Regions from separate parts of the Marinomonas vaga genome, predicted to be linked through region 1. Evidence: predicted binding sites of a transcription regulator. Region 1 holds the regulator's gene; the other holds the start of a gene.
What was found. Region 1 encodes FliA, which starts transcription of late flagellar genes. Its sites were predicted from a motif close to CTAAAGTTNNNNNNNNNNCNGCCGATA; they were not measured.

Region 1 (6,185 bases):
GATGCGGACTTGAACGCGGGCATGATTGACGCGGATCAGGCCAAACAACGCCGGACTGAAATTGCTGCCGAGGCTGAGTTTTATGGCTCTATGGATGGTGCGTCCAAGTTTGTAAAAGGGGATGCTGTTGCCGGTCTTCTGATTCTCGGGATCAATATTATTGGTGGTTTGTCTATCGGTATGGCTCAGCATGATCTTGGTTTTGTTGAAGCGATTCAGGTCTATTCCTTATTAACCATTGGTGATGGGTTGGTTGCTCAATTGCCTTCTCTTATGCTGTCTACCGCCGCCGCGATCATGGTGACCCGTGTGAACGAGTCTGGTGATATGGGGCAGCAGGTTTACGGCCAGATGTTCGGCTCGGTAAAAGCTCTCTATGTGGCGGCTTCTATCATGGCGGTCATGGGGATTGTTCCGGGTATGCCTCATTTCTCCTTTTTATCTCTTGCGGCAGGGATAGCGGGACTGGCTTATTACTTAGAACGACGCAAAAAAGTGCAGGCCCAATCTAAAACCGCTTCTAAGGGTGTCAAAGCGGGAGATGATGGTAAGGCCAAACCTCCAGCTGAAACAAAAGATTTGAGCTGGGAGGATGTGGCGCCAGTCGATATGTTGGGGTTAGAAGTGGGCTATCGCTTAATTCCTCTAGTGGATAAGAGCCAAGGGGGAGAGTTGCTTTCTCGCATCAAGGGGGTGCGTCGTAAGCTTTCTCAGGAGCTTGGCTTTCTAGTGCCCAGTGTACACATTCGCGATAACTTGGATTTGATGCCGAATGCCTATCGCATCACTCTAATGGGGGTTAGTTTAGCTGAAGCGGAAGTGCATCCCGATAAAGAACTTGCGATTGATCCTGGGCAAGTATTTGGCAAGATTGATGGTATTCCGGGTAAAGATCCGTCTTTCGGCTTGGACGCTATTTGGATTGATACCAAGAAACGAGATCAAGCCCAAACGTTTGGCTACACAGTGGTAGACGTCAGCACAGTGGTAGCAACTCATATCAACCAAGTTATGCAAAAACATGCCTATGAGCTGATAGGTCATGATGAGGTGCAGCAATTACTTGGTTTGCTTAAACAGCATAACCCTAAGTTGGCGGAGGAGTTGGTGCCCAACACTGTGCCTTTGAGTGTGTTGCTTAAAGTGCTGCAGAACCTGCTACAGGAAAATGTTCCTCTGCGAGATATGCGTACGATTGCTGAGGCGATTATGGGGGTTCAACCCAAAACTCAAGATCCGATGATACTGACGGCGGCGGTGCGCACCTCATTATCTCGTATGATTATGCAGGCCTTAGCTGAAGGGGTGGAAGAAGTCCCTGTTATGACATTGGATCCGCAGCTGGAAAAAATGCTCATGCAAACCGTTCAGCAGAGCCAGCAGTCTGGGGTTAAGAATGAAGAGGCGCTTATTCTTGAGCCTCAAATGGCCGAGCAATTGCAAAAATCCTTTAAAGAGCATGCTGAACAACAAGAGGCTATGGGTAACGCACCAATTTTGATTGTGTCTGCTCCTATTCGTCCAATGTTGGCCCGTTTTATGCGTTACGGGGGAGTGAATATGTCAGTTCTCTCCTATCAAGAAGTGCCAGATCATAAGCGCGTCACGGTTGTCGCTGTAATTGGTCAATGAATCAAGGAAAACCATTGATTTTCACGCTATATTTATGAAAATCTTTCCGGTAAGCTATGGATTTGTATGCAAAAATAAACTGAAAGGACTGGTATATAAATGCAGTATAGGCGGTTTCGAGCTCCTGATATGCACAAGGCAATACGGAAAATCCGTGACGCCGTAGGGCCTGACGCTGTCATTTTGTCCAATAAAAAGCTTCCATCAGGGGAAGTCGAGATTGTTACTGTCATTGATTATGATGGTTCTGTGCCGCCAAGTTTTTCTCCTTCTTCAAGTAATAGAGCACCTGAAAAGCCGCCTGCATCAGCGCAACCAAGCCAGTCCTACAAAGAGCGTATTGAGCAGGCCCGCAATATGGATGTTCAGGGGGCAAATGAGCCTGCTGGGCGCAAACGTTCAGGTGATGCTTACGAGGTCTTTGAAGAAGCGCCGGCGCCTAGTCAACCCACATACCAGCCACCTTATGACCCAGAGCCTGTTATCGACGAAGCGCTTTCGGTCAAGCCTCATACCCATGCTCGGCCTACGGCTGACGAAGAAAAGCTTCGTGCTATGGAAGAAGAGCTGCATCAAGTACGTGAGTTATTAGAGCGCAGCCAAACGGCAACAGAAGCTGCACCTCGACCAAGCACCTCGAAGACACCGCGAAATAAGCTTCAAGAACAACTTGTGACCTTGGGTCTCTCTGAACGAGTGATTGATAAAATTGCTTCTGATCTTCAGCTAACCGGACGTGAGGAAGATTGGAAAAAAGCCTTATCGTATCTTGCGGATTGCATCCCAGTTAGAAACTCCGGTGATGCCTTTAGAGGCTGCATTGCTTTCATGGGGCCTACAGGGGTCGGCAAGACCACTTCCATTGGTAAAATCGCCGCACAATATGTTTTAAAGCACGGTCCAGGGAGTGTTGCGCTGGTGACTACTGATACTTACCGTATCGCAGCCCATGAGCAGCTTCGTACTTTTGGTCGGATTTTGGGCGTGCCTGTTGAAGTGGTAAATGAATATTCAGACCTTAATGAAGTGCTCGACAAATACTCAGATTACTCCCTTGTACTAGTGGATACGGCAGGTATGAATCCCCGCGACCGTAACCTAGAGCGTCAACTCGCTATGATGAAGCGCGCCCGCGGCCATCTGAAAAAGCTGCTAGTGTTACCTTGTACTAGTCAAAGACAAGTACTAAAAACCGTCGTAGATGTGTATTCCCAAGTGCAGCTTGATGGCTGTGTCTTGAGTAAACTGGACGAGTCAGCCTCCCTTGGTGAAGCCATAAGTGTGGTGATCGAGGAAGGACTACCCGTCATGTACGTGGCCGATGGTCAGCGAATCCCTGATGACATCGAACCTGCGCGGGCCCATAACTTAATCAGTAGAGCTGTATATACCGCCGAGCAGTTTGGCCAGCTATATGGGTCACTAAAGTATGGGAGTTAGTAAAATTATGTTATTTGTCAGAGCGTGATGTATAACTATATAGTACATTTGATCATGCCTTCACAGGCGGCAGACACAAGGTTATAGCGCATCGTATGCAACGCAAAGATGGTTACAGCACATACTCAAAGAAAGCAACGTTGTCGATTGATTCGATCGTGCAGCAGTATGACTACTTGGTAAAGAAAATTGCCTACCACTTGTTAGCGCGTTTACCTAGCAATGTAGACGTGGACGATTTACTGCAAGCGGGCATGATGGGGTTGATTGAAGCCTACAAACGTTTTGAATCGACTAAAGGCGCATCCTTTGAAACCTATGCTGGGATCAGGATTCGTGGTTCGATTATGGATGAGGTGCGTAAAAGCGATTGGGCGCCTCGTTCAGTAAGACGAAATGGTCGAGCTGTCACGACCGCGATTCGCGAAATCGAAGCGGCGACAGGTCGCGAAGCAACAGATTTAGAAGTGGCTGCTCATATGGGAATAAGCATCGACGAATACCATGATATTGTGCATTCCTCGATGTCGACCCAGTTGTTCAGTTACGAAGAAATGTTAGACAGTGAAAATGGCGGTCATGAATTAGACATTGAGTCTGATAGTGATGCCGGCCAGCCTCATCATCTAGTAGAAGAGAGTGGCTTCCAGAGTCATTTGGCACAAGAGATTGATCGTTTGCCAGAGCGTGAAAAACTAGTGTTATCGCTCTACTACAATGATGAGCTTAATTTAAAAGAAATTGGTGCCGTTCTTGGTGTCAGCGAATCACGAGTCAGTCAGATTCACAGTCAAGCTGCTATGCGGCTGCGAGCTAGGCTGAGTGATTGGCAAGATTAAAGGCTATGATAATTATGACATTACCTGTGGGTTGTGGAGGTTGCATTGGATAAAAATATGAAAATCCTGATTGTTGATGATTTCTCAACGATGAGACGTATCATCAAAAATCTGCTGAGGGATTTGGGCTTTACCAATACAGTCGAAGCAGATGATGGTACGACTGCTCTGCCAATTTTGCAGACAGGCACAATCGACTTCTTGGTAACAGACTGGAACATGCCTGGAATGACAGGGATTGAGCTGCTTCGTGCTGTGCGTGCGGATGACAAGCTCAAAACGATTCCTGTACTAATGGTAACCGCTGAAGCCAAACGTGATCAGATCATTGCTGCCGCTCAAGCGGGGGTAAATGGCTACGTGGTGAAACCTTTCACCGCTGTTGCGTTAAAAGAAAAGATTGAGAAGATATTCGAACGAATTGATTCTGCTAAGTAGGTGTCTGCATGTCTGAACGTAACGATTCAAAGCTGGGTGAATTCGAATCTGTTGTCAAAGATGGCGCAGTAGATTTACTTAACAAAATTGAAGTCGGTGATTTCAGTGGCGCGATCAAAATCATTCAAGAGTTGAGTGATGCCCGCCACAAGAGCTTTTACAACGAAGTGGGCTACCTGACCCGCAGCCTGCATGATGCGATTCGAGATTTCCAAATTGACTCAATGGAAATGATGTTGCAAAACGGCGGCGCAGTTGATTCCCCTGAAGCCACGTCTAAGATCACGGACGCTTCTGATCGCTTAAACTATGTTATTGAAATGACCAGCTCAGCTGCTAACAAGACCATGGACATGGTTGATAGCAGTGTTCCTGTTGCCAGCGAGTTGCAGAATCAGGCCCGTGAATTACACAAAGACTGGAATCGTTTGATTCAACGTGATTTAACGCCCCAAGAGTTTCGAGATTTGTACAAACGTATTGATGCCTTTCTTAAGTACACCGATGAAAGCGCGACCACACTACACACAAATCTTAATACCATTTTATTGGAACAGGGTTATCAGGATCTTACCGGACAAGTGATCACTCGAGTGAACGATTTGATTCGCGATGTTGAAGAGCGTTTGGTGCATCTCGTGTCGGTTGCTGGTCGAGTGGATAGCATTTCAGGCATGGAACACGAAGAAAAGAGCCAAGAAAATAATGATGATCGTGGTCATGGGCCAGCGATTAATAAGAAAGACAACCCTGAAGTACTGAATAACCAAGACGAAGTAGACGATCTTCTTTCAAGTCTTGGTTTTTAATAGGAGCTGCTGCGGATGAGTTTCGAGGTCGATGAAGAAATTCTACAGGATTTTTTGGTAGAAGCTGGAGAAATCCTGGAACAGCTCTCAGAGCAATTGGTAGATCTGGAGCAAAATCCAGAAGACAATGCCTTGTTGAATGCAATTTTCCGAGGGTTCCATACGGTTAAGGGTGGTGCTGGGTTCTTGCAGTTAACTGCTTTGGTTGATTGCTGTCACTATGCAGAGAACGTGTTTGACGTACTACGTAACCATCAGCGTACCGTTGACTCTGATCTGATGGACGTTGTTCTACAAGCCCTTGATGCTGTCAATGAAATGTTCGAAACCGTTCGCGCTGGCGGAGAACCAGAGCGAGCAGATCCGCAGCTTATTGAAGCGCTGAGTTATTATGCTAAACCGCCCAGTGCAGATGAACTGGCGGCCAATGACGACGAACAAGACGACACACCTGAAGAGGTCGAAGAGGCTGTTGATGATGAGCCTGTGATTGAAGAACCTGTCGCAGAAGACGTCGTAGACGATCAAACTCCTGAAGACTTGTCTGATGATGAGTTTGAATCTCTGCTCAGCGCACTAGGTTCTTCCGATACAGAGAATGATAGCGAGTCCGAATCCTCCTCTGCCGCAGATCAAGAATCCGATGAAATATCGGAAGACGAGTTTGATGCTCTGTTGGATCAGCTCCATGGTGCAGGAGCCCCTGGGGTCAGTGCCGCTTCTGATACGGCAAAAGAAGAGCCAAAGAAAGAGACTACTGAAGCACCGGCAGCAAACTCTGGTGATGATTCAGACGAAATTACAGAAGACGAATTTGAAGCGTTATTAGACCAGCTTCATGGTGGCAGTGCTCCTGGCTTGGATGAGTCAGAAAAGGCTGAAGCACCCAAAGCTGATACGAGTAAAGACGAAGCAGATAAGTCTGCACCAAGCTCTGACTCAGCTGAATCCGACTTGATTACCGAAGACGAGTTTGAACAACTGCTTGATAGCTTGCATGGTAAGGGGCAAGCGCCTGAGGCGAAAG
Region 2 (6,185 bases), 190 kb from region 1:
AAGAGAGGTGAACGGTGAGTAACCCTCTTATCGAAATCCGCAGTTTGGAAAAAGTCTTTCACGCCCGTTCTGAGTGGCTGTTGCCTCGATGGTTGCGCCGTAACCGCCGTGCCAAAAAACAGCACAGTGTGTTTGCTCTCAATGGCGTGTCTTTGACCGTTGAACGAGGTGAGACCCTCTGTATTGTTGGTGAAACAGGCTGCGGCAAATCCACCTTGGCTCGGGCCTTGGTAGGGCTTGAGAAACCCACCGCTGGGGAGCTTTACTACGGGGGTTACCGTACGGATATGCTCACAGACAAGGAGCGTATGCCGTTTCGTAAAAAGATGCAGATGGTGTTTCAAAATCCCTATGCGTCTTTGAATCCGCGCATGACTGTTTATCAGATTTTGAGTGAAGCCATCACACTGCACCATAAGGGATTTTCTCGCCAGCAGACGGACGATTTTATTGCTGAGCTCCTGACCTCGGTTGGGTTAAGCCAAGAGGCAGAAGACCGCTATCCACACGAATTCTCCGGTGGTCAGCGCCAGCGTATTTCCATTGCCAGAGCCTTATCGGTAGAGCCCGAACTGATCGTGGCAGATGAACCCTTGGCGGCGTTGGACGTGTCCGTACAAGCACAAGTGTTGAACTTGATGATGGACAAGCAGCAAGAGTTTGGCCTGACCTATGTGTTCATCACCCACGACTTGGCAGTGGTGGAGCATTTTGCCACCCGAGTGGCGGTTATGTACCTTGGCCGAATCTGTGAAGTGGCAAGCCGTGAAGCCTTGTTCCAGGCCCCTAAGCACCCTTACACACGAGCGCTATTGTCCTCTATTCCGCGGTTAGATGATTTATCCATTGAGCCCATTCACTTGACTGGTGAAGTCCCAACGCCCCTTGAGAAACCTATGGGTTGTAGCTTCTGCGCCCGTTGCCCGTTAGCGAATCAACGCTGTTATGAGCAGATTCCTGTGTTGCAGTTGCAACCAGATGGCAGCTCCGTGGCTTGCCATGCGGTAGAGGAGGGGCGACCATGGAAATAAGATGGTTAGAAGACTTCATCGCCTTGGCCAAAACGCGCCATTTCTCCCGTGCGGCAGACGAACAAAATGTCACTCAGCCTACTTTTAGTCGCCGAATAAAGCTGCTCGAAGAAGAGATGAAGGTCACCCTGATCGACCGCAACACCTTGCCTTTGTCACTGACTCCGGCGGGAGAGATCTTTTTGCAAAGTGCGGAGATGATCACCCGTCAACTTAGAGATGCCAAAGCTCGTTGCTTGGAAATCAAAGAGCAGGAGCAATCCCAGATTCGCTTCATCACGACCCAGTCATTGTTCCTCGGCTATTATCGGGATTTTGTGGAGCCACTGTGCCAGCGCTTGGGCATCAGCATTGATGTGAACATGAAATCCAGCGCTTGGGCAGGGGCTGACTTTATCAATGCCATGACCGGTACAGAGAGTGACCTGATGCTGTGCTTTTGGCATCCAGCCATTGGCTTTTTAAACGAACTGGACGAAGAGCATTTTGAGTACGTTACCATTGATCGTGAGATCCTAGTGCCCTGTGTTGCCACCAACGAGCAACAGCAGCCTCTGTTTGAACTGCCCGGCACCCGCAAGCAGCCTATTCCGTACATCGCTTACGACGATGCCACCTTCCTTGCACCAGCGGTGCAGCACCATTTACAACGCCAGCATGACGTTCCTCAGCTACAGATCTTGACCAGCAATATCCATGCGGCCAGCATCAAAGCCATGGTGAAAGAAGGCTTTGGGATTGGCTGGCTGCCTAAGCGACTGGTGAATGACTCCCTCAGCTTCGGCAGCCTTGCCTTAGCGGGAGAAGTGAACTGGAATGTTCCCCTAGAAATCCGCCTCTACCGAGCACGTCACAACGCCAACCCAAATTTACAACAGTTCTGGCAAAAAATGCAGGATGAGCATTTGCGGCGTTAATTGATAACAAGAAGCGTAGGTACAAAAAACAACCAAAAATAACAGCTCTCTACCTAATGTTGTGCAGGAATGTGACCCATACTCTATGCTCATTAAAGTGATTCATGGACGTCAAATCGCGGAATAGCCTGAGGGGGTAAGATGTTTTTTGGTTCACGTATACAGACATCAACACAACAACAAAAAACCGATAGCGAGCATGCGCTATTTAAGCTGAAAAGCGAGTTGGATGCGATTAAGTCCAATGCCGCTTTCATACGATTTGATCCAAACGGTGTGATCCTCGAAGCAAATAAGCTGTTTTTAGAAACGGTGGGGTATGCTTTAGAAGAGGTGGTTGGTCAGCACCATCGAATCTTTTGCCAAGAGTCCTTGGTTAAGTCAGAAGCTTATAGTGAATTTTGGGCCGATCTTGCTCAAGGGCATTCCTTTAGAGATACCTTTACTCGGGTTAAGAAGGATGGCACTTTGTTGATCCTAGAGGCGGCTTACTTTCCTGTTAAAGATGAACAAGGGGCGGTGTTTGAGGTCATTAAGATTTGTCATGATGTGACCGCCAGACAACGAAACCTTGAGTCTAAGGATGCCATTCTAGATGCGTTAGACCGCTCCCAAGCGGTGATTGAGTTTCTGCCGGATGGCACTGTTATTAATGCTAATCAAAACTTCCTTGCCGTTATGGGATACAGTCAATCGGATGTGGTTGGCAAACACCACCGTATGTTTTGTGACGATGCTTTTTATAAAGAGAACCCAAGGTTTTGGGAGTCATTGGCAGATGGCAAGCTTTCGTCTGGACGTTTTAAACGGGTAAACAGTGATGGCAAGGTGATTTGGCTGGAGGCCACTTATAATCCCATTTTAGATGAGACGGGTAAGGTCTATAAAATCATCAAATTTGCCTCTGACATCACGTCTCGAGTGAGCATTGCTATGACGGCGGTTGATATGGCCGCAGCGACATCAGAACAAACCAGTCAAATCACCACTAACGCAGTACAGGTACTCAATGAGGCTGTTAATACCTCTCACCGAATTGCGGCTCAAGTAGGACATGCATCCGAGATTGGAGAAGAGTTAAAAGAACAGTCGAAAAGTATTTCTGACATGGTGGTGACCATTCATTCGATTGCGGATCAGACGAATTTGCTGGCGCTTAATGCGGCCATTGAAGCGGCTCGTGCGGGTGACGCTGGGCGGGGCTTCTCGGTTGTGGCGGACGAAGTCCGTAAGCTTGCCAGCAACACGGCAGAGGCAACTGCTGAGATCTCTCGGGTTGTGGAGCGCAACCATGAATTGATCAATAACATAGACCAAGAGCTGGCATCCGTGTCAGGGATTGCTATGCACGGGCAAGAAAGCATCAACAATGTTTCCAATGGTCTTGAAGAAGTGCGTCAAGGAGTTGAGCAGTTCGTACAAATGGTAGAGGCCATGAAACCATCCTAATCTTTAATTTTATGGTTTAAGCGGTCTGAAGCTCTCTTTGAGTAGTGTCTTATTGCAAATGCTGACGGTGCTTGCGAGAAATAAATAAGCCGCTCGTCGAAGCGGCTTTAAAAAACTGTGGCGTCTCCACCAGGACTCGAACCTGGAATAGCCGCTTAGGAGGCGGCAGGTATATCCCGTTTACCTATGGAGACACTGGCGGCTAGTATACTGAATTCTCTTGGTGTCGCCAAGATAAGCTAGATATGTGGCTGATTTATAAGCAGTTATGGGTTTGTTAAGCGCGGCCTAAGGTGTGCTTGCTACTCACTGGGCGTGTGTTGCCGCTGGCGGTGTAGACTTTGTTTTTGCGGCTGTGGCCTTGGAGTGTTTCAAACATCACTTTATTGCGCTTTTGCAGGGTGCTGAGTATGCGGGCGTTAGTGAAGTTTTCTTTTTTACATTGCTCAAGAAGCTCGTTGCAGGCGTCGGCCATTTGTTTGACGTCGTCCATGGTGGCGGGTTGTTGGGCCAGCCAATCTTTGAAGACAAAGTCTGGAGCTTTGGCTTCTACCACACCGAATTTGATTAGCATTTTAGCGCGTTTTTGGTTAGCGGATTCGATGGTGTCGAGTAGGGATTTTTTTTCTGCGGCAAGTTGCAGGATGTCATCTGCTGTGGCGGTTGCAAGGGCGGAGCGCTCACGTGACAAAACCTCAAGCAGTTGCTCGAGGCTTTCTTTCATTTGTACAAACAGCGGGGCAAGCGGGATCATGGGGGCCAGTCGCTAATATTAGCTAAACAGGGCGTCCATAGACATCATGTTGCCAGCAAGCTTCTCAGTATCGATTTTGTACTCGCCTGCAGCAATGGCTTGTTTGATTTGCTCTACTTTGTCCATGTCGATGGCTGAACTCTCGGAGTCAGATCCTTTAGATTGCAGAGATTGAGCCACACTGCTAAGTTGCACTGTGTCTTCCGCTAGGGTTTCTTTGCTGTCTACAGATGAAGTAGACGCATTAGAAGAAGCGTTCGCTTCGTCTTTGGAAACTCGTTCGTTTTTGGTGGTTAGAGACGGTTGAGTACCGACTCCATTTAAGTTAATTGCCATGTTGCTTGCCTCCAGAAATTAGTCCGCTAACCCAGTTATCGGTTAAGCACAGCAAAACTTTAATAAAAAGTTCGAGTTTTTTAACTGAATTGAGCAAGTCGCTTATACGATCAATAGTTTACTAAAACCTCGCTGTCGCTGACAACTTTTCCGTACACAATTCGACCAGAACTGGTGTTTTCTACACGTATTTGTTGGCCTTGTACGCCATCTTCTAACGCGGTGCCATTCATTTTCACAATAATGCCGCCACTTTTAGCGGTTATGAGCACGCTACTGCCTTTTTTTACTAAGTTTGGCTTGTCAGTAAGTTGGTCGGTGATGAAGCTATTGATACGAATGTTGCGTGAGGCAATCAGGCCGTAGGGCGGGTTAGTGTCGGTATATAGGTGACCTCGCAAAGTGGATAAGTCGATTTCGCCTATATCTGTGTTACTTTTAGTGATGCGCTCTCCACGGGAGATGGGGGTGATGGCTTTAATGCCTTGAATGAAGATATGTTGCTCCACCGGTACGTAAGACTTCCAGAAAGGTTCCTCGCAGCTGATGGCGTAGGTGGTTCTACGGGTGGCTTCTGGACGTTGATTTTCTATGGTGATTTGCTCCGGTGAGCAATCAGGTAGGTAATTTAAAGCCACTTGGTTTTGTAGTTCAATGCTGATGCGAGCGTCCGGATAAATGGATTGTAGGCGCGGGTATTCTTCGTTTTTGATGAAGTGTTGGATTTGCGTTTCTATTTGTGACGCATGACTCCCAGTAGAAATAAAAAAGAGTAAGATGGTCAAAAGCTTGACTCGACCCATCGTAAATCTCCAGAGATGTGGACTTGGGTTAGTAAAAAAACAAAAATCACTCTATCATTTGGAGAGAGATTTTCATAACAATAGGGTTTCTCCCTTTTAATAGAGCGCATAATTTGAGGAGGCGTGTATGGCCGGAGTTCTCGAGAGTGTAAATCAGCGTACTCAACTCGTTGGAGAGAACCGTCTTGAGCTATTGCTATTCCGACTGAACGGCAAGCAGATTTACGGTATCAACGTTTTCAAGGTAAAAGAAGTTCTGCAATGTCCCAAGCTGACCACTATGCCACACAGTAGTCCAGTCGTACGCGGGGTTGCTCACATTCGTGGTGGCACGATTCCTATTTTGGATTTGGGGTTGGCGACGGGAGCGAGCCCTATTGAGAACATTGAGCACTGCTTTGTCATCATTACGGAATACAACCGCCGCATTCAAGGGTTTTTGGTCCGTGGTGTAGAGCGTATCGTTAACATGAATTGGAGCGATATTCAGCCGCCACCAAAAGGCTTATCCAATGACAACTATTTGACTGCCGTATGTCAGGTAGACAAAGAGATGGTTGAAATCATCGATGTAGAGCAGATCCTTTCTGAGGTGGCTCCGACTCGTCAAAACATCACTGCGGGTATCGTAACGGATGATGTTCAAACTAACGCCCAGAACCATCATATCTTGATTGTAGACGATTCCTCTGTGGCTCGTAAGCAGATCAAGCGTTGTATGGAAGATGTAGGCTTTGCTACAACGGTGTTGTGTGATGGCAAAGAAGCCTTGGATTATTTGCAAGGCATGGTCGCTGATGGTGTGGATATTACCCGTGAGTTTTCCATGGTCATTTCTGATATCGAGATGCCGGAAATGGATGGCTACACTTTGACCACTGCTATCCGTAATGAC

Region 2: a site for FliA is predicted at 4,524-4,550, ahead of flgM (flagellar biosynthesis anti-sigma factor FlgM). Genes of this name have one in related genera too.

Annotation. Positions count from the first base shown of each region.
Region 1 covers NZ_AP043903.1:2,002,468-2,008,652, forward strand. Annotated here, with positions in the region: gene flhA (flagellar biosynthesis protein FlhA) at 1-1,632, shown strand, start outside; gene flhF (flagellar biosynthesis protein FlhF) at 1,762-3,072, shown strand; gene ACZ5DR_RS09345 (RNA polymerase sigma factor FliA) at 3,168-3,911, shown strand; gene ACZ5DR_RS09350 (chemotaxis response regulator CheY) at 3,969-4,349, shown strand; gene ACZ5DR_RS09355 (protein phosphatase CheZ) at 4,358-5,158, shown strand; gene ACZ5DR_RS09360 (chemotaxis protein CheA) at 5,174-6,185, shown strand, end outside.
Region 2 covers NZ_AP043903.1:1,814,272-1,820,456, forward strand. Annotated here, with positions in the region: gene ACZ5DR_RS08365 (ABC transporter ATP-binding protein) at 1-22, shown strand, start outside; gene ACZ5DR_RS08370 (ABC transporter ATP-binding protein) at 15-1,031, shown strand; gene ACZ5DR_RS08375 (LysR family transcriptional regulator) at 1,022-1,948, shown strand; gene ACZ5DR_RS08380 (methyl-accepting chemotaxis protein) at 2,090-3,397, shown strand; tRNA gene ACZ5DR_RS08385 (tRNA-Arg) at 3,516-3,591, opposite strand; gene ACZ5DR_RS08390 (flagella synthesis protein FlgN) at 3,675-4,151, opposite strand; gene flgM (flagellar biosynthesis anti-sigma factor FlgM) at 4,170-4,487, opposite strand; gene flgA (flagellar basal body P-ring formation chaperone FlgA) at 4,598-5,290, opposite strand; gene ACZ5DR_RS08405 (chemotaxis protein CheV) at 5,418-6,185, shown strand, end outside.